3 regions of the Pseudomonas sp. AK181 genome follow, and region 3 is predicted to be linked to each of the others. Evidence: riboswitches for the same ligand, from Rfam matches in the RefSeq annotation. Region 3 holds a riboswitch; each other region holds the start of a gene.

What was found. Region 3 has a riboswitch for cobalamin ahead of cobW (cobalamin biosynthesis protein CobW). Riboswitches for the same ligand answer to the same signal wherever they lie in the genome.
Positions count from the first base shown of each region.
Region 1: another riboswitch for cobalamin. It lies ahead of V8689_RS18870 (ABC transporter substrate-binding protein); the one in region 3 lies ahead of cobW (cobalamin biosynthesis protein CobW).
Region 2: another riboswitch for cobalamin. It lies ahead of cobO (cob(I)yrinic acid a,c-diamide adenosyltransferase); the one in region 3 lies ahead of cobW (cobalamin biosynthesis protein CobW).

Region 1 covers NZ_CP146348.1:4,141,901-4,148,504, reverse strand. The annotation lists gene chrA (chromate efflux transporter) at 1-69, opposite strand, end outside; gene tspO (tryptophan-rich sensory protein TspO) at 261-701, shown strand; gene V8689_RS18890 (alpha/beta hydrolase) at 701-1,630, shown strand; gene V8689_RS18885 (GNAT family N-acetyltransferase) at 1,620-2,111, shown strand; gene V8689_RS18880 (ABC transporter ATP-binding protein) at 2,240-3,004, opposite strand; gene V8689_RS18875 (FecCD family ABC transporter permease) at 3,001-4,005, opposite strand; gene V8689_RS18870 (ABC transporter substrate-binding protein) at 4,002-5,012, opposite strand; cobalamin riboswitch at 5,128-5,320, opposite strand; gene V8689_RS18865 (DNA/RNA non-specific endonuclease) at 5,443-6,372, opposite strand; gene V8689_RS18860 (M4 family metallopeptidase) at 6,509-6,604, shown strand, end outside.
Region 2 covers NZ_CP146348.1:4,430,955-4,437,558, reverse strand. The annotation lists gene hda (DnaA regulatory inactivator Hda) at 1-600, shown strand, start outside; gene V8689_RS20220 (C40 family peptidase) at 810-1,439, shown strand; gene V8689_RS20215 (C40 family peptidase) at 1,584-2,123, shown strand; gene V8689_RS20210 (PQQ-dependent sugar dehydrogenase) at 2,247-3,560, opposite strand; cobalamin riboswitch at 3,660-3,906, shown strand; gene cobO (cob(I)yrinic acid a,c-diamide adenosyltransferase) at 3,987-4,598, shown strand; gene V8689_RS20200 (cobyrinate a,c-diamide synthase) at 4,595-5,977, shown strand; gene bluB (5,6-dimethylbenzimidazole synthase) at 5,974-6,604, shown strand, end outside.
Region 3 covers NZ_CP146348.1:2,690,462-2,697,065, forward strand. The annotation lists gene V8689_RS12590 (M10 family metallopeptidase C-terminal domain-containing protein) at 1-1,362, shown strand, start outside; cobalamin riboswitch at 1,427-1,626, shown strand; gene cobW (cobalamin biosynthesis protein CobW) at 1,720-2,781, shown strand; gene cobN (cobaltochelatase subunit CobN) at 2,784-6,545, shown strand.

The sequences.
Region 1 (6,604 bases), 1.5 Mb from region 3:
GAGGCCCAGGCGCAGGAAGATCAGAAATACTGACCAGGGGCTGCTACGGTGATCGGCGATAGGGGGCAAGGGATGCCTCGGGGCGAGCTGTTCAATCCAGCGCAGATCGATAGGTTTTCAGAACCTTAACCATTTTTTATGACGCGTAGAAGAGGCTGCCCGCATGTCATTTTTGCGCCCCACATTGAATTTATGGGCGGTAGTTTGAGTCACTGAAAGCAGAGCGTTGTTTTCCACCCACTCGACCTCAAGGACCGACCATGACTTTCTTCATCTTCCTGCTCGCCTGCGCCGCTGCCGCCAGTACCGGGGTGATCTTCAAACCGGGCGCCTGGTACGAATCCCTGGTCAAGCCCAGTTTCACGCCACCCAATTGGCTGTTCCCAGTGGCCTGGACGATCATCTACCTGCTGCTGGCCTGGGCCGGTTACCGCTTGACCCTGATCCCTGGCAGCGAAATGGTGTTGGCCCTGTGGGCAGCGCAGATTGCGTTGAACACGCTGTGGACGCCGGTATTTTTCGGTGCCCATCGGTTGCTCGCAGGGATGGTGATTATCGTGCTGCTGTGGCTGACCGTAGCAGCGATGGTGCTGCTGGCCGTGCGCCTGGACCTGATTACCGGCCTGATCCTGTTCCCGTACCTGGTGTGGCTGTGCGTGGCCGCGGCGTTGAACTTCTCGATCCTGCGTAATAACCGCTGATGGCCTACCAGCATTGGCCCGCCAGCGAGCCCGAACTGGCACAGATGCGCCGCTTCAATCAGAAACTGGCGTGGACGCCGCGGTTCAAGATCCGCAACCGCGTCACGCCGCGCCTGATCCAGGCACTGCTGCGCGCCAGCCAGACGTTCAAAAAGGCGCCTGTGGTGGAGCTGAAAAAGGTAGGCACGGTGCCCGTGCGCATCCTGCGCCCCAGCGGCAAGCCCAAAGGCGTGGTGTTGGATATCCACGGCGGTGGCTGGGTGATCGGCAATGCGCAAATGGATGACGACCTGAACCTCGGCATGGTCAACGCCTGTGACGTCGCGGTGGTGTCGGTGGATTACCGGCTGGCGGTCGATACACCGATTGAGGGGCTGCTGGATGATTGCCTGGTGGCGGCGCGTTGGCTGTTGGCCGACTGCCCGGAGTTTGCCGGCTTGCCGGTGATTTTTGTCGGTGAGTCGGCCGGCGGGCATTTGGCGGCGGCCACTTTGTTGGCGCTCAAGCAATGGCCCGAGTTGCTGCAACGGGTGAGCGGGGCGGTGCTGTATTACGGCGTCTACGACTTGACCGGCACACCGAGCGTGCGCACGGCTGGGCCGGACACCTTGCTGCTGGACGGGCCAGGCATGGTCGACGCGCTGCGCCTGCTGACGCCGGGGCTCAGCGACGAAGCGCGCCAGCAGCCGCTGTTGTCGCCCTTGTATGGGGACTTTGAAGGGTTGCCACCTGCGCTGATGTTTGTGGGCGAGTTGGACCCGCTCAAGGATGACACCCTGCTGATCGCCGAGCGATGGGCGGGCGTTGAGGCGCATCTGCTGCCGGAGGCGGCCCATGGCTTTATTCATTTTCCGGTGGCGATGGCCGACAGGGTGTTGGTGTACAGCCGCCAGTGGATAACAGGTCGAATCCTTGGCAATGGGCGTTAGCATTCGGGCGGTAAAAGCCGCTGATATTCCCGAGGTGCTGAGCTTCGCTTTGCAGGCTCGCGATGAGCTGTTTCCAACGCTCAGCACAACCGGAACCCCCCATGATCTGGCGCAGTTCGAAGCCGTTTACCTTCAGGGTGGCGGGCAGTTTTTGATTGCCCGCGCCGACGGCCAAATCGTAGCCGCGGTGGGGTATCGGCCTTATGACGGTCGCTTTCCCCAGTTGGACTATCAGGGTAGCAAGACAGTGGAAGTGGTGCGCCTGTATGTGCGCCCGGCGTTCCGTCGCTTGGGCCTGGCGGGCCGGTTATACCGCTCATTGGAGGCGCTGGCGCGGGAGGCGGGTGTGGCAGTGGTTTACCTGCACACCCATCCGTTTCTGCCGGGTGCGATTGATTTCTGGCGGCGGCAGGGCTTCGAGGTGGTAGATGTCGAGGCAGACCCTGTCTGGCACACAACCCATATGCACCGACTTCTGTAGGAGCGAGCTCGCTCGCGAAAAACGTCAACGATAACGCGTATTTCCTGGATGAACGCGGCGCCTGTGGGTTTTTCGCGAGCAAGCTCGCTCCTACAAAAGAGCCAGGGTAGGTGGTTGATTTCGGGGGTTCAGTTGGAGCGCAGGCGCAGGATGTGTGCGCCGTCGAACGGGTCCGTCAGGTAATGCCCCTGCACCCCGAATGTCTCCTGTAAACGCTGTGGCGTCAGCACCTCCAGTGGCGTACCCAGCGCCACCAGCCGCCCGCGATCCAGCACGGCCAGGCGGTCACAGGTGAGTGCCTGGTTCAGGTCGTGCAGCGCAATCAAAGTGGTCACCGGCAAGCCTTGCACGCCTTTTAAAATCGCCAGTTGATGCTGGATATCCAGGTGATTGGTCGGCTCGTCCAGCAATAGAATCTGGGGCCGTTGCGCCAGGGCGCGAGCGATGTGTACGCGTTGGCGTTCGCCGCCGGAGAGGCTGCGCCAGGCGCGTTGGCTCAGGTGGGTGGCGTCTACGTCGTGCAGCGCCTGGTGCACGATGGCGTCGTCTTCACGCGACCACGGGCTCAGCGCCGACAGCCACGGCGTGCGGCCCAGCGCCACGGCGTCGAACACGCGGATGGCGTCATCGGTATCGGCCTGTTGTTCCACCACCGCCAGCTGTTGCGCGATGGTGCGGCGCGACAACTCACCGAGCCGCTTGCCACCCAGGCGAACTTCGCCGCTGGCCGGCGGGCGCAAGCCGGCGAGCAGTTTGAGCAGGGTGGACTTGCCCGAACCGTTCGGCCCTACGATGCCCAAGGTTTCGCCCGCCTGCACGTCCAGGTCGATACCGTGCAGCAACTGGGCCTCACGCACCTTGAAACCCAGGCCGCTGCAACTGAGCACGCTCATCGGGCGTTCCTCCGGCCAATCAAAATCAACGCAAATACCGGCGCGCCTACCAGCGCCGTGACCACCCCAACGGGAATCACTTGGCCCTTGATCAGGGTGCGTGACAGCACGTCCGCAGCGATCAGAAACAGCGCGCCGCCCAAGGCACTGGCGGGCAGCAGGCGCGAGTGCCCAGTGCCGAGCAACAGGCGCGCAGCGTGGGGAATCACCAGCCCGACAAAACCAATGGAGCCGACGATGGACACCATCACCGCCGTGACCAACGCCGCACAGGCCATCAGCACAAATTGCACGCGGCGCACCGGGATGCCCAGGGAGGCCGCCGAGTCGCTGCCAAAGGTGAACGCATCCAGTGCGCGACGATGCCACAGGCACACCGCCAGCCCTAGCGCCGCCACCGGCACCGCCAACCACACCGACGGCCAGCGCACGCCGCTGAGGTTGCCCAGCAGCCAGAACATAATGCCGCGGGCTTGCTCGGAGCTGGCCGACTTGGTGATGAGGAACGCAGTCAGGGCATTGAACAATTGCGAGCCGGCGATGCCCGCGAGGATGATCTGCCCGGTGCCGCTGGACGATCCGCTGGCGCGGGCGAGCAGAATCACCAGCGCAAACGCGGCCATGGCGCCGACAAACGCCCCTGCCGACAACGACACCAGCCCGCCGCCCACACCGATCAGCACGACGAGCACGGCCCCGGTGGAGGCGCCGGCGCTGATACCCAACAGGTACGGGTCTGCCAGCGGGTTGCGCAGCAACGATTGCAGGATCACCCCGCAGGTCGCCAGCCCGGCACCGCAGGCTGCTGCCACCAGGGTGCGGGTCAGGCGGTAGTTCCACACCACGCCTTCATCGATCGGGTCCAGCGCATAGCCGGCGGCCCAGAGTTTATTGGCCAGCACCTGCAACACCACCTGCGGTTCGATGGCGGTTTCGCCGATGGCCACGCCAGCGAGCAGGGCGAGCAACAGCAGGGCGAGGGCAAGGAGGGTGCGCATCATTGGCCCAGGTCGTAGCCGTCGATGGCCGTAGCGAGTTGTTCCAGGCCGTCGAACGTGCGCAGGCTGGCCTGCAGTGCCAGGGCGTCGAGGATGATGATGCGGTTGTGTTTCACCGCGTCCATGTTGCGGGTGACGGGGTCGCTGCGCAGGAAGGCGAGTTTCTTCTCGTGGTCGTCGGCGGGGTAGCGGCGACGGTCCATGCGTGCAATCACCAGGAAGGTGGGGTTGGCCTTGGCGATGGTTTCCCAGCCAACGGCGGGCCATTCTTCATCGGACTGCACCACGTTGTGCAGGCCCAGGGTGTGCAGCATGAATTGCGGCACGCCTTTATGGCCGGCCACATAAGGGTCGCTGGCCATCTCGGCACTGGAGAACCACACCAGTGCGCTGGCCTGCTTCAAGCCTTTGCCCTGGGCGGTGGCGATGGATGCGGCCAGGCGCGCCTTGAGCTGATCGTTCAATTGTTGGCCGCGCGCCTGCACGTCAAAAATCTGCGCCAGTTGGTGGATGCTCTGGTAAATCGTCTCGATGCGAAACGGCTGCAACCGCGTGCCGTCGGCGCCGACCAGGTTGTCCTTGGCCTCGCAATCGGACGGCAGCACGTAGGTGGGGATCTTCAACTCATGGAATTGCTCACGGGTGCCGACCACGCCTTGCGGGCCCACCACCCATTCCAGTTCGGCGGCCACCAGTTGCGGGCGCTTGGCGATCACTGCTTCAAAGCTCGGCTCGTTGTTGGCCAGCCGCTCGATGCGGTCGTTCTGTGCTTTGTACTGTGGCAACACGTTGTTGAACCACAGCGACGTGCCTACCACTTTATCGCCCACGCCCAAGGCATAAAGCATCTCGGTGGCGGCCTGGCCGATGCTCACGCTGCGAGCGGGCGCTTGTTGGAAGGTCAGGCTGCTACCGCAGTTTTCCACGGTCAGTGGGTAGTGGCTTGGCGCGGCGTGTGCCAGGGCGCAGGCACTCAGGCCTGCGAGCAGGGCGGTAACACGTGGCAGCATGGGGCGATCTCCGAGTGAGCCATGGGTGCAGCTGGGGAGTTACGGCTCGGAAATACGCCCTGGGGCGCTACAGGTGCGCAGGGCCAGGATGTCCTTCCCGGACACCCCGCCGGTTAGTGATGTTGCTGGGCCGGCAGGTCTCCTGACTGATGCGTCATCGCCAAGCCCCAGCCTTCCCGGACGAGGTCCAGTGGCATTCAGGGGCAGGCTCAGCACCTACAGTTGCGGGGGCAGTTTCGATTGGCGCCTGGGCGGCGTTTCGAATTCCCTATTAGTCCCACGTGGGAACCGGCGCCGGTATGGTAAGCGATCAAGCCCTGTAGGAGCGAGCTTGCTCGCGAAGAACTTGAGAACACCGCGGGGCATCAGGCGCCCCTGCGTTATCGTTGACGGTCTTCGCGAGCAAGCTCGCTCCTACAGGGGGCACTGGTTAGAGTCGAATGTCTTGGGGGCCGCGGATCAGGGCCTCGATGCGCGTGCCGGTGGCGCGCTCTTCGTTGCTGAAGCCGTCGTAGTCAGCCAGTTGGCCGAAGCGAATGCCGGTCAATTGCTCGATCGCGATCACACTGCGCTGGTAGGTTCTGAGCTGGCCGAACACCAGGTCCAATTGGTCCAGCTCGCGGCGCTGGTCAATCATGTAGGCGCTGGCAGACGGTTTGCCGTCATCGCTGAGGTAGGCCACCACTTTCCAGAATGCCTGGGGGATTTTTACCCCGCGATACACGCGGTCGTTGTCGCTGAACACCGGGCCGCTGAACACCGTGGCCCGGGCTTTCCAGCGCTGGGTGTTGTCGAGGATATAGTCCTCGAGTTCCAGCCAGGTCTTCTGGTTGAAGCCGCTCATCTGCGGCGAGCAGTTGGTGAAGTGGAAGGTGTCGAGGTTGGCCGTGTTCGCGTCGTCGCCCCAGTTGGGGTCCTGGCGGCGCACCAGGTGGCCGCGGTCCAGGCCGTTGCCGGCGTACAGGTCTTCACCGACCTGGGCGTCGGTGGGCAGGCGGCCATCGTAGGCCCAGGTGTCGTTGCTGCGCACGATGTCCACATGCTTGGCGCCGTCGATATTTACCCCCACGTACAGCGCCAGTCGTCGAGAGCGCGACATGGTGATGGAGAAATGCGTGTAGTCCAGACGCTTGGGTTGCACGTCGCCCGCCAGTGGCTCGCCAACCGTGGGCCATGGCACCACGAAGTCGCTGAGGAAATCGTCGGCGTAGCCAACGCGGTTTTTGAGGTCCTTGGCCGCTGTGACACGCGGCGTCGTGGCTCTGGCTTCCAGCAGGGTGGGGCTGGGCGCGATCAACGGTCGCAGGTCGGCAAGCCTGGGGCGGTGCGACAGATCGATTTTGACTGTGCGGGCGGGCATGGGCATGTTCCTTATGGGCCTCGGATAAACACCACTGAAACACAAACTCATGACAATTTGGCCCGGGTGGCGATCCCAGGGCTATCCTGAAAAGCGTTACCCGGACGTTCATCACACGCCAAAAAGGAGCCAGCTCATGTGTGTTCGCCAACCGCGCAATCCGATTTTCTGCCTCATCCCGCCGTACATGCTCGACCAGATCGCACGCCACGGCGACAAAGCCCAGCGGGAG
Region 2 (6,604 bases), 1.7 Mb from region 3:
CTCTGCGAAGCCGACGCCGGGTGGACGGAAAGCCTGATCTATCTGTGGGGCAAGCATGGTGTGGGGCGCACCCACCTGCTGCAGGCCGCGTGCCTGCGTTTCGAGCAGATGGGCGAGCCGGCGGTGTACCTGCCCCTGGCTGAGTTGATGGACCGCGGCATCGGCATCTTCGATAACCTTGAGCAGTACGAGCTGGTATGTCTCGACGACTTGCAGGCAGTGGCCGGCAAGGCGGAGTGGGAAGAGGCGCTGTTTCATTTGTTCAACCGCCTGCGCGACAGCGGCCGACGCCTGCTGATTGCAGCTTCTACCTCGCCCCGCGAGCTGCCGGTGAAGCTGGCCGACCTCAAGTCGCGCCTGACCCTGGCGCTGATCTTCCAGATGCGCCCGTTGTCCGACGAGGACAAGCTGCGTGCGCTGCAACTGCGTGCTTCCCGCCGTGGCCTGCACCTGACCGACGAAGTCGGGCACTTTATTCTCACCCGTGGTACCCGCAGCATGAGTGCGCTGTTCGATTTGCTTGAACAGCTCGACCAGGCTTCTTTGCAGGCGCAAAGAAAATTGACGATCCCTTTTCTGAAAGAGACCTTGGGTTGGTAAGGCCTTGATTTTCCATATGTCGGCATTTTCAAGGCGTCAGAAAACCTGCGTTTGAGCCTTAAGGGCTACGCAACTGAAGCAAAAAATGGAATCACGGCTTAGATGTCATGGTCGAAACGGGAAGTCACATAGATCACGATTGAATTTGCAAATCGATGTGATAGAGGGCATAGTCTCGGCTTCTTTACACATCAGCCACGGTCGTGCCCATGCTAAATCGCTTCGCACCCCTCGTGCCTCTCGCACTCGTTACCCTGTTGTTTGGTTGCGCCTCCCACCCTCAGCAGGTGGCAGAACAGCAAAAACCACAGGTTCAAAATCAGGCAAAGTTCGTTGCTGCACAGTCTGCTTCTGTTTATGAAGAAGAGGTGGCAACCGAAAAAGAACTCGCCGAGTTCTCCGACAGCAAGCCTTACCAACTGCCACTTCTGGCCGACAGCATCCTTGAGCGCGGCATGTCCTTGATCGGTACCCGTTACCGTTTCGGCGGCACCTCGGAAGCCGGTTTTGATTGCAGCGGTTTCATTGGCTACCTGTTTCGTGAAGAGGCCGGTATGAACCTGCCGCGCTCCACGCGCGAAATGATCAACGTGAATGCACCGTTGGTCGCACGAAACAACCTCAAGCCCGGTGATCTGCTTTTCTTTAGTACCAGTGGCCGCGGTCGTGTCAGCCACGCCGGTATCTACCTGGGCGATAACCAGTTTATTCACTCCAGCAGCCGCCGCAGTGGTGGTGTTCGGGTCGATAACCTGGGTGACAGCTACTGGAGCAAAACCTTCATCGAAGCCAAGCGCGCACTCGCCATGGCCCCGACGACGGTTACCGCTAGTAAGTAAAGTTAAAGTGATACTTGAAGTTTGACGTGTAAGCGCTAGAATCCCTGGACATTGTTGTCATCCGTTCGCGCGAGCTTTGCTTGCGCGTTCTGGTTTTCAACGTTCGGCAGCGAAAGCCGCATCCAGACCAGGATTGTTCTGCACATGTCGACCTCGGCCCGCCTGATGCTTATTGTTTGCGCCGCGCTGCTCAGCGCCTGCGCCAGTCGTACACCGCCGCCCGCGCCCGTCGCGGTCAAGCCTAAGCCGGTGTTCAACTATGCCACCCAGAATTTCTCGCCGGCTGCCGAAGACGTGCTCTTTCGTGCGCTGGGCCTGGTCGGCACGCCTTATCGCTGGGGTGGCAACACGCCGGACTCGGGGTTTGATTGCAGCGGCCTGATCGGCTTTGTATTCCGCGATGCCGCCGGCATCTCATTGCCGCGCACCACCCGTGAATTGATCGTGATGCGTGCCCAGGACGTCAGCGAACAAAACCTGCAAACTGGCGACCTGCTGTTCTTCGCCACCGGTGGTGGTTCGCGGGTCAGTCATGCGGGCATTTATGTGGGGGAGGGTCGCTTCGTACACGCGCCGCAAACCGGCGGTACGGTGAAGCTGGATACGCTATCCAAAGCGTATTGGCAGAATGCCTACCTGAGTGCCAAACGCGTGTTGCCGGGGAATCTGGCGCGTAATCCCTGAATCAATAAAACTCCAAAATGTGGGAGCGGGCTTGCCCGCGAATGCAGTGTGTCAGTCAACGGATTAGTTGGCTGGGCCACCGTAATCGCGGGCAAGCCCGCTCCCACATTGGTGTGTGGCGATTTACTTAACAGCCGACACCCGCCAAACCTTATTGCCCACATCATCGGCCACCAGCAAATCCCCCTGCTGATCAATCACCACGCCAACCGGCCGGCCCATGGCTTTCTCATCGCTATCAAGAAACCCCGTCAGCACATCCACCGGTTGCCCTTTCGGCTGGCCCCCTTCGAACGGCACGAAAATCACCTTGTAGCCACTGTGCGGCTTGCGGTTCCAGGAGCCATGCTGGCCGATAAATGCGCCGTTTACGAAGGGGGCGGGGAGTTTGCTGCCTTCGGCGAAGGTCAGCCCCAGCGACGCAGTGTGAGGGCCTACCGCATAGTCGGGAGCGATGGCCTTGGCGACCATGTCCAGGTTCTGCGGGGTCACACGCACATCCACATGCTGGCCGTAATAGCTGAACGGCCAGCCGTAGAACCCGCCATCCTTGACCGAGGTGATGTAGTCGGGCACCAGGTCACTGCCAATCTCATCGCGCTCGTTGACCGCCGCCCACAACTTGCCGCTCTGTGGCTCCCACGCCATGCCGTTGGGGTTGCGCAGGCCAGAAGCAAAAATGCGGTGCTGGCCGCTGGCGCGGTCGACTTCCCAAATGGCGGCGCGGCCCTGTTCGGCTTCCAGGCCGTTTTCGCCGACGTTGCTGTTGGAGCCGACGCTTACGTACAGCTTGCTGCCGTCCTGGCTGGCCACGACGTTTTTGGTCCAGTGGTGGTTCAAGGGGCCACCGGGTAAATCCACCACCTTGGTGCCTGGGGAGGTGATCGCGGTTTCACCCGGCTGATAGGGGAAGCGCAGCAATTTATCCGAATCGGCCACATAGAGGTCGTTGCCCACCAGGGCCATGCCAAACGGGGAATTGAGATTCTCCAGGAACACCGTGCGTGTTTCTGCCACACCGTCATGGTCGGCATCGCGCAGCAAGGTAATGCGGTTCGGGCTCGGTACGCCGGCGCCAGCGCGGTCCATGACTTTTTCCATCACCCAGCCACGTACGCCTTTGGCGTCGTCCGGCTTGGGCGGTGCATTGGTCTCGGCCACCAGCACGTCGCCGTTGGGTAGCACATAGAGCCAGCGCGGGTGATCCAGCCCTTCGGCGAATGCGGCCACTTGGGTGCCGGCGGCGGCGACGGGCTTGGCGCCTTCGGGCCAGCCGATGGCCGGGGCGATATTGACGGTGGGGATCAGCGTCTTGTTCGGCTCCGGCAGCCGGGGCGAGGGCCCGGTGCCATCGGCGACCTGCAGGGTCGAGCTTTCGCCGCACGCAGCGAGGCTGCCGGCGCACATGATCAGTAGGGCGAGTCGGGTTTTAGGCATGGTTTTCTCCTTGATACCTGTAGGGGTAGAGAAGCACGAACGGCGGATGGTTCAAGTACAAGGCCAGCTTTAATTGACGCTCCACCCCCAACCCACTAACCTTCGCGGCTTGTTCCAGGTGCTCTGTGGCGTACGCGTCGACGGAGTGAAACAGGGAAGCCGGTGAGTGAGCGCACTTGTACACAGTGCTGCCGCGATTCCGGCGCTGCCCCCGCAACGGTAAATGAGTCAAGACGGTGCTGTTTGCCACTGTATCGCGTGCGATATGGGAAGGCGCACCCTCGGCTGCTTTCTATAAAAAGCGCCACTCATGAGCCCGGAGACCGGCCTGGATCATCCAACAGCATCACGGTGGGCGATGCTTGGCTGTCTGATTTTTTCTTTTTCCTGCCCGCCGTTTTTGTCCAGCCCCAACGGAGAGCTGCCATGACTGATTCCCCCGACCGCGACGAACGCCACCTGGCGCGCATGCTGCGCAAAAAAGCCGTGATTGACGAGCGCATCGCCAATTCCCCCAACGAGTGCGGCCTGCTGCTGGTGCTGACCGGCAACGGCAAAGGCAAGAGCAGTTCGGCGTTCGGCATGTTGGCCCGCGCCATGGGCCATGGCATGCAATGCGGTGTGGTGCAGTTCATCAAGGGGCGTAACAGCACCGGCGAAGAATCGTTCTTCCGCCGCTTCCCCGAGCAGGTGCGCTTTCACGTGATGGGCGAAGGCTTCACCTGGGAAACCCAGGACCGCCAGCGCGATATCGCCGCCGCCGAAGCGGCTTGGGCGGTATCTCGGGCCATGTTGAATGACCCCTCCATCGGCTTGGTGGTGCTGGACGAACTGAACATCGCCCTCAAGCACGGGTATCTTGATTTGGACCAGGTACTCAGCGACCTGCAAGCGCGCCCGCCCATGCAGCATGTGGTAGTCACCGGCCGTGGCGCCAAGCCTGAACTGATCGAAATGGGCGACACCGTCACCGAAATGGGCATGCTCAAGCACGCGTTCCAGGCCGGTATCAAGGCACAAAAAGGCGTCGAACTTTGAATCAGCCCCGTCATTGCCCGGCCGTATTGATCGCCGCTCCGGCGTCCGGCCAGGGCAAAACCACGGTCACCGCCGCGCTGGCGCGTTTGCACCGCAACCTGGGACGCAAGGTGCGCGTGTTCAAATGCGGGCCGGACTTTCTCGACCCGATGATCCACGAACGTGCCAGTGGCGCGCCGGTTTACCAGTTGGACATGTGGATGGTGGGCGAGCAGGAAAGCCGTCGTCTGCTCTGGGAAGCAGCGGGGGAGGCTGACCTGATTCTCATCGAAGGCGTGATGGGCCTGTTCGACGGCACGCCTTCCAGCGCTGACCTGGCGCGGCACTTCGGTGTACCTGTGCTGGGTGTGATCGATGGCACCGCCATGGCCCAGACATTCGGCGCCCTGGCTTTGGGGTTGGCGCGCTATCAACCCGACCTGCCGTTCGCCGGCGTGCTGGCCAACCGCGTCGGCACGTTGCGTCATGCGCAATTGCTCGAAGGCAGCCTCACCGAGGGCGTGCGTTGGTACGGTGCATTGTCCCGCGAGACCGGCATCGAACTGCCTAGCCGCCATCTGGGCCTGGTGCAAGCCAGCGAACTGAATGACCTTGACGTGCGCCTGGATGCCGCGGCCCAGGCGTTGGGCAGCAGTTGCGAAGTGGCCTTGCCGCCGCCGGTGACCTTTGCCGCGCCCGAGGTGATCGAAGCTGAACCCTTGCTGGCCGGTGTGCGTATTGCCGTGGCCCGTGACGAAGCCTTCGCTTTTACTTACGGCGCCAGTTTGGATTTGCTGCGGGCGATGGGCGCCGAGCTGAAGTTCTTCTCACCGATCCATGATCGCCAACTGCCCGAAGCTGACAGCCTCTATCTGCCCGGCGGGTATCCAGAACTGCACCACCAGGCATTGTCGGCCAATACCGCGATGCTGGACGCTATTCGTGCTCATCACGCCGCTGGCAAGCCGCTGCTCGCCGAATGTGGTGGCATGCTCTATCTGCTCGACTCGTTGACCGATGTGGAGGGTACACGCGCCGAACTGGTTGGCTTGTTACAAGGCGATGCGGTGATGCAGAAGAAACTCGCGGCCCTGGCGTTGCAAAGCGTTGAGCTGCCGGAGGGCACGTTGCGTGGGCATACCTATCACCATTCCCTGACCAGTACCGAATGGGCGCCGATTGCCCGTGGCCTGAGCCCTAACGGTGGGCGCGGGGCTGAAGCGGTCTATCGCCAAGGTCGATTGACCGCCTCCTACGTACACTTTTATTTTCCGTCGAATCCTGGCGCGGTGGCCGCGTTGTTTGCGCCAGACCTTGAGACCGTTATCGCAGGCAAGCCAGCTCCCACAGGGGAATGCATTTCAAATGTGGGAGCGGGCTTGCTCGCGAAGAGGCCATGACTGACAACGCATTCCCCCAAGCCGACCGCGAAGCCGTCTACCGCGCCATCGCCGAACGCCGCGACATGCGCCACTTCAGCGGCGGCAACATCGCGCCTGAACTGCTGCAACGCCTGCTCCACGCCGCGCACCAGGCGCCCAGCGTCGGCCTGATGCAGCCGTGGCGTTTTATCCGCATCAGCGACCGCCCGTTGCGCAGCCAGATTCAACAGTTGGTGGAAGAAGAGCGCGTGCGCACCGCCGAAGCATTGGGTGAACGCTCCGATGCGTTCATGAAGCTCAAGGTCGAAGGTATCAACGACTGCGCCGAGGTATTGGTCGCCGCCTTGATGGACGATCGCGAGCGCCACATTTTCGGGCGCCGCACCTTGCCGGAAATGGACATGGCCTCGCTCTCCTGCGCGATCCAGAACTTGTGGCTGGCGGCGCGCGTGGAAGGGTTGGGCATGGGCTGGGTTTCGCTGTTCGACCCCCAAGCCCTGGCCGAGCTGCTGGGCTTGCCACCCGGCGCAAAACCCCTGGCCGTGTTGTGCCTGGGGCCGGTGGCCGAGTTTTACCCGGCACCGATGTTGCAGCTAGAAGGCTGGGCCGAGCCGCGACCGCTAAGTGACATGCTGTATGAAAACA
Region 3 (6,604 bases):
CTTTCCAATACGCTGCAAAGTTTTCATGCGCCGCTTGCCGGCGATCAGCAATCAGCGGTTGCCGATGCGACCCTTAGGCCCAACGACCCCTCTGCACCCAACGTTGACAAGCCCTCTTTCACGGTTGATCAGGCCGCGCGTCAAATCACTCGAACCGGCCATCGTTGGTTTGACGTCAATCGTGACGGGATCACGCAGATTTCCTATTCATTCAACAAGCACGCAAGAGGGCATACGGCCTTCAATGCGACCCAGAAAGAGCAGGCCAGGCGCTCGATGCAATCGTGGGAGGATGTCGCGAACGTTTCATTCCAAGAGGGCAGTCGCCGGCCCGAGGGGCTTTTGGCGTTTTCCAATAGCACGGACTACGAGGTCGCCTTCGGCCAATATCCGGGCCAGGAAGGTAAAGTGCTGATCAATCCCCGATTTGGCACCAATACTAACCCGGCCCTGCACAATCATGGGCGAATGACCCTGACCCATGAAATTGGGCACAATCTGGGCCTGTTACACCCAGGCACCTATAATTTTGGTAATCCCAATTACCCTGATCACGCCTTATATGCCCAGGATACGCGTGCTTACAGCGTGATGAGCTACTTCGATGCGCCTGAAGCGGGTAAACATTTCAATGGAAAGTTACCGTCGGCGCCAATGATGGATGATATCGCCGCCGTGCAGCGGGTTTATGGTGCCAATAACACGACGCGCAATTCAAATACTACCTATGGCTTCAACTCCAATGCGGGACGAGACTATCTGCAGCTGAACTCGCGTCACGACACGGCCTTGTTCTGTGTATGGGATGGCGGCGGTATCGATACATTGGACTTTTCCAAGTATCACCAAAACCAGACTATCAATTTGCGGGCAGAGTCGTTTTCGGATGTTGGCGGCCTGGTGGGGAATGTTTCCATTGCCAGGGGCGTCACGCTGGAGAATGCAATCGGCGGTTCCGGGCATGATTCGATCATTGGTAATCACGCAAACAACGTTATTAAAGGTGGGGCGGGTGCGGATCGACTCCGAGGCGCGGGGGGCGCTGACACCTTCGTCTACGACAATGCCAGCGACTCCACGCCGGCGCATCCCGATCAGATTATGGATTTTGTCACCGACGTGGACAAAGTCGATCTATCGACCCTGCTGGGCAATGCGGGGGTCGATGCCCTGACGTTTGTCGGGCGTCTGACGGGCAAGCCAGGTGAAGCCATTCTGGATTACAACCGCACGACTAACCTGTCGAGGCTGGCGATCGATCTTACGGGCAATGGCCGATTCGATTTCTTCCTCACGGCTCACGGTCCGATCAATGTGCCCGATATCATCACCACCGCTCCTGGCAGGCAGCGCTACGCCTAGGTAGCCGCTGCCTGGGCCGACTTGCCGGCAGGTGCTTGAGCATTGACCGCCTGCCGCGCACTGCGTAGCCTTGCACCCTCGAGGTTCTTCGGCCCAGGCCGAAGCTAAGAAGGGAACGCGGTTCAAGCCGCGGCTGCCCCCGCAACTGTGAAGGGTTCAGTTGACTGCCACGCCACTGCCGATAGGGCGGGAAGGCGCAGTCAGCGTTGGTCGCAAGACCTGCACACCCCAAGCCAGGAGACCTGCCTCGCGACTGATTTTTTAATTCAACCGGGCGGGGTGATCCGGTGACGAAATCCGCTGCTGCGCGCCGCCGCAGGGCCTGTCGTCCCGTATGCCCGCCCCAAAGGGCATCCGATGAAAACACTGGCCAAACTTCCCGTCACCATCGTTACCGGCTTCCTTGGCTCGGGCAAAACCACGCTGTTGCGCCATATGCTCGACAACGCCCAGGGCCGTCGCATTGCGGTGATCGTCAACGAGTTCGGCGAGCTGGGCATTGACGGTGAAATCCTCAAGCAGTGTTCTATCGGTTGCACCGAAGAAGAAGCCAATGGCCGCGTCTACGAGCTGGCCAACGGTTGCCTGTGCTGCACCGTGCAGGAAGAGTTCTTCCCGGTGATGCGTGAACTGGTCGCCCGTCGCGGTGACCTGGACCATATCCTTATCGAAACCTCAGGCCTGGCCCTGCCCAAGCCGTTGGTGCAAGCCTTCCAGTGGCCGGAAATCCGCAGTGCCTGCACCGTTGACGCGGTGATCACCGTGGTCGACAGCCCGGCCGTGGCCGCCGGTACCTTTGCCGCCTTCCCGGACCAGGTCGACGCCCAGCGCAAACTCGACCCGAACCTGGACCACGAGTCGCCGTTGCACGAGTTGTTCGCCGACCAGTTGGCCAGCGCCGACCTGGTGATCCTCAACAAAAGCGACCTGATCAGCGCCGAAGACCTGGCCCGTGTGCGCCTGGAAGTCGCCGAAGAACTGCCGCCCGCGGTGAAGATCATCGAAGCCAGCAGCGGTCGCCTGCCCCTGGACGTGCTGATCGGCCTTGGCGCCGGTTCCGAGGAGCATATCGACGGGCGTCACAGCCATCACGACCATCACCACGAAGGTGAAGACGACCACGATCACGATGCCTTCGACTCCATCTCCATCGACTTGCCCCAAGCCGACGAAGCGCTGCTGCTCGACGCCCTGACCCAATTGGTGGTGCAGCACGGCATCTTGCGTGTGAAAGGTTTCGCCGCGATCCCGAACAAACCGATGCGCCTGCTGATCCAGGGCGTGGGGACGCGCTTTGACAAGCACTTCGACCGTGCCTGGGGCGCTGACGAAGCGCGCACCACGCGCCTGGTGCTGATCGGCCAGGAACTGGACGCCGTGGGCCTTGAAGCGCAATTGCGCGCTGCTCTCAGCGTTTAACCATGCACCTGCTCAGGACCCAACCCGGTGGTTTCGTCGCGGACGACAATATTGCCGACCTTGGCCAGACCCCCGCTGAACTGGTGATCCTGTGCAGCGGCGATTCCAGCCTGGCACTGCTCGCCGAAGCCGCCCAGCAATTGCCCGAGGATTACCCCAGCCTGCGCCTGGCCAACCCGATGCAGGTGCAGAACCATGCCTCGGTCGACCTGTACGTCGACGAGGTATTGCGCCACGCCAAGGTCATCCTGCTGTCATTGCACGGCGGCATCGGCTATTGGCGCTACGGCGTCGAGCGCCTGGTGGAGTTGGCCGAACGCGGCGTCACCCTGATCCTGGTGCCGGGTGACGACCGCCCAGACCCGGAACTCAGCGGCCTGAGCACCGTTGCGGCTGAACATCGCGAGCGCCTGTGGCACTTCCTGCGCCAAGGTGGCTTGGGCAACGCCCTGGATTTTTATCACTGCCTGGCCAGTGCCCACCTGGGCCGCGACTATGCCTGGACCGAGCCGCAAACGCTGCCGCGCACGGCGATCTATCACCCGCACACCGCCAATGCCCGCCTCAATGACTGGCAGGCCGATTGGCACGCCGATTGGCCCGTGGCTGCGGTGCTGTTCTACCGCTCCCATTTACAGGCGGCCAATACCGGTTTTATCGATGTGTTCTGCCAGCGCTTACAAGCGGCGGGCCTGAACCCGTTGCCGATTGCGGTGGCCAGTTTGAAAGAGCCCGGCTGCCTCACGGTGGTCGAGGACCTGCTGGATGATGTGCAAGCCGCGGTGATTCTGAACACCACCGGCTTTGCCCAATCCAGCCCGGAAGCCCCGCATTTGCGCCCGTTTCGCCGCAATATCCCGGTGATCCAGGCGATCTGCGCCCAGGACAACCAACCCGGCTGGCAGGCCAGCGAGCAAGGCCTGGGGCCCCGCGACTTGGCGATGCACATTGCCTTGCCGGAGCTGGACGGGCGCATCATCAGCCGGCCGATCAGTTTCAAGGACCTGGCCTGGCGCAGCGAGCGCAGCCAGTCGGACGTGGTGTGCTACCGCGCAGCGCCCGAACGCATGGATTTTGTCGCAGAGCTGGCACGCCGCTGGGTCGAGTTGGCGCGGGTGCCCAACGCCCAGAAACGGATTGCGTTGATCCTGGCCAACTACCCGACCCGCGACGGTCGCATCGGCAACGGCGTGGGCCTGGACACCCCGGCGGCGGCGCTGAATATCCTGCGCGCCTTGCAAACCGAAGGCTACCCGGTGGCGGAGGTGTTGCCCGACAGTGGCACCGCGCTGATCCATGAACTGCTCGGCGGCGTCACCAACGACCTCGACAGCCTCGACCTGCGCCCCTGCCATCAAAGCCTGGGCCTTGTGGAATACCAGGCGATGTTCGATCGCTTGCCGGCCTCCAATCGCCAGGCTGTGCTGGAGCGTTGGGGCGCGCCGCAAAACGATCCGATGTGCCGCGATGGCCGCATGATGATCGCTGGCCTGCGCCTGGGCCTGACCTTCGTCGGCATCCAGCCGGCCCGGGGTTATCAGGTGGATGCCAGCGCCGTGTACCACGACCCGGACCTGGTGCCGCCCCATGGCTACCTGGCGTTCTATTTCTGGCTACGCCATGCCTACGGCGCCCACGGCGTGATCCATGTGGGCAAGCACGGCAACCTGGAATGGCTGCCCGGCAAAGGTGTGGGCCTGTCGGAGCACTGCTGGCCGGATGCATTGCTGGGACCGCTGCCGAATATCTACCCATTTATCGTCAACGACCCGGGTGAGGGTGCCCAGGCCAAGCGGCGCACCCAGGCGGTGATCATCGACCACTTGATGCCGCCGCTGACCCGCGCCGAAACCTACGGCCCGCTGCGTGACCTTGAGTTGCTGGCCGACGAGTATTACGAAGCGCAATTGCTCGACCCGCGCCGTGCCCTGGAGCTGCAAAAAGACATCCTCAAGCTGGTGCGCGAAACCCGTATCGACCAAGAGCTTGAACTGGGCACTGAGGCGGACGCGGCGGTGTGGCTGCCGCGCCTGGATACCTACCTGTGCGACTTGAAGGAATCGCAGATCCGCGACGGCCTGCATATTTTTGGCGAGTCGCCCGAGGGCCGCTTGCGTATCGACACCTTGCTGGCGCTGTTGCGCATTCCCCGTGGCGATGGCCGAGGCCCGCAGTCGAGCCTGTTGCGAGTGTTGGCCAAGGCATTCGAGCTGGGGTTTGATCCGCTCGATTGTGCACTGGCCGAGCCCTGGACGGGGCGGCGCCCGTTGGTGTTGCAGAAGATTGACGATCAGCTGTGGCGTACGGCCGGGGATACCCGTGAACGTCTGGAGTTGTACGCGGCGCGCTTGATCGAGCAGGCATTGGAAGGCCCCATCGAGCAGTTGGAAGAGCCCGGCTGGCACGAGGTGAAGTCGGTGATCGAAAGCCTGCGCATTGTCGTCGCGCCACGCCTGGATGCGTGCGGCCCGGCGGAGATGCGCGGCTTGCTCGACGCCTTGAGTGGGCGCTTCGTCCCAGCGGGGCCCAGTGGCGCGCCGAGTCGCGGGCGGCTGGATGTGCTGCCCACGGGGCGTAACTTCTTCACCGTGGACGTGCGCAACCTGCCAACCACCACGGCCTGGCGCATCGGCTTCCAGTCGGCCAACCTGATGCTTGAGCGCCACCTGCAAGACCACGGCGACCACCTGCGCCAGCTCGGCCTGTCGGTATGGGGCACCGCCACCATGCGCACCGGCGGTGATGATATCGCCCAGGCCATGGCACTGATGGGCGTGCGCCCGGTGTGGGCCACCGGCAGTCAGCGGGTGGACGATTTCGAGATCCTGCCGATCAGCTTATTGGACCGCCCGCGTGTGGACGTGACCCTGCGCGTGTCCGGGTTCTTCCGCGATGCGTTTGCCAACCTGATCCGCCTGTTCGATGCGGCGGTGCAGGCGGTGGCGGCCCTGGATGAACCCGACGACATGAACCCGCTGGCCGCCAAGGTGCGCAGCGAACGCCAAGCGCTGCTTGAGTCGGGCCTGGATGAAGCTGCAGCGGCCAAGCAGGCCGGCTGGCGCATCTTTGGCGCCAAGCCGGGCGCCTATGGCGCAGGCGTGCAGGGCGCGATTGACGGGCGCTTGTGGCAGAGCCGCGAGGACTTGGCCGAGGTGTACCTGAACTGGGGCGGTTATGCCTACGGTGGCTCCGATGAAGGCACCGCAGCCCGCGAGCAATTTGCCCAGCGTTTGAGCCAGGTGCAGGCGGTGTTGCAGAACCAGGACAATCGCGAGCACGACGTGCTCGACTCCAACGACTACTACCAATTCCAGGGCGGTATGCTGGCCGCCGTGGAAACCCTGAGCGGCGAAAAGGCCGCCAGTTACCATGGCGACCACAGCCAGCCCGACTTGCCGAAAATCCGTACCTTGAAGGAAGAGCTCAACCGGGTGATCCGTTCCCGTGCGGCCAACCCCAAGTGGATCGAAGGCGTGAAGCGCCATGGCTATAAAGGCGCGTTTGAAATGGCCGCGACCGTGGACAACCTGTTCGCCTTCGACGCCACCACCGCGCTGATTGACGACCACCAATACGCCTTGCTCGCCGATGCCTACCTGCTGGACCCCGACACCCGTGCCTTTGTGCAACAGCACAACCCCGATGCCCTGCGCGACATGACCGAGCGCATGCTTGAAGCCCAGCAACGTGGCTTGTGGCAGGCACCGGGGGCGTACCGCGAAGCCTTGGAAAACCTGTTGCTGGACATAGAAGAAGACAGCTGAGTGATCGTTCCCACGCTCCGCTGATCGTTCCCACGCTCTGCGTGGGAATGCAGCCCGTG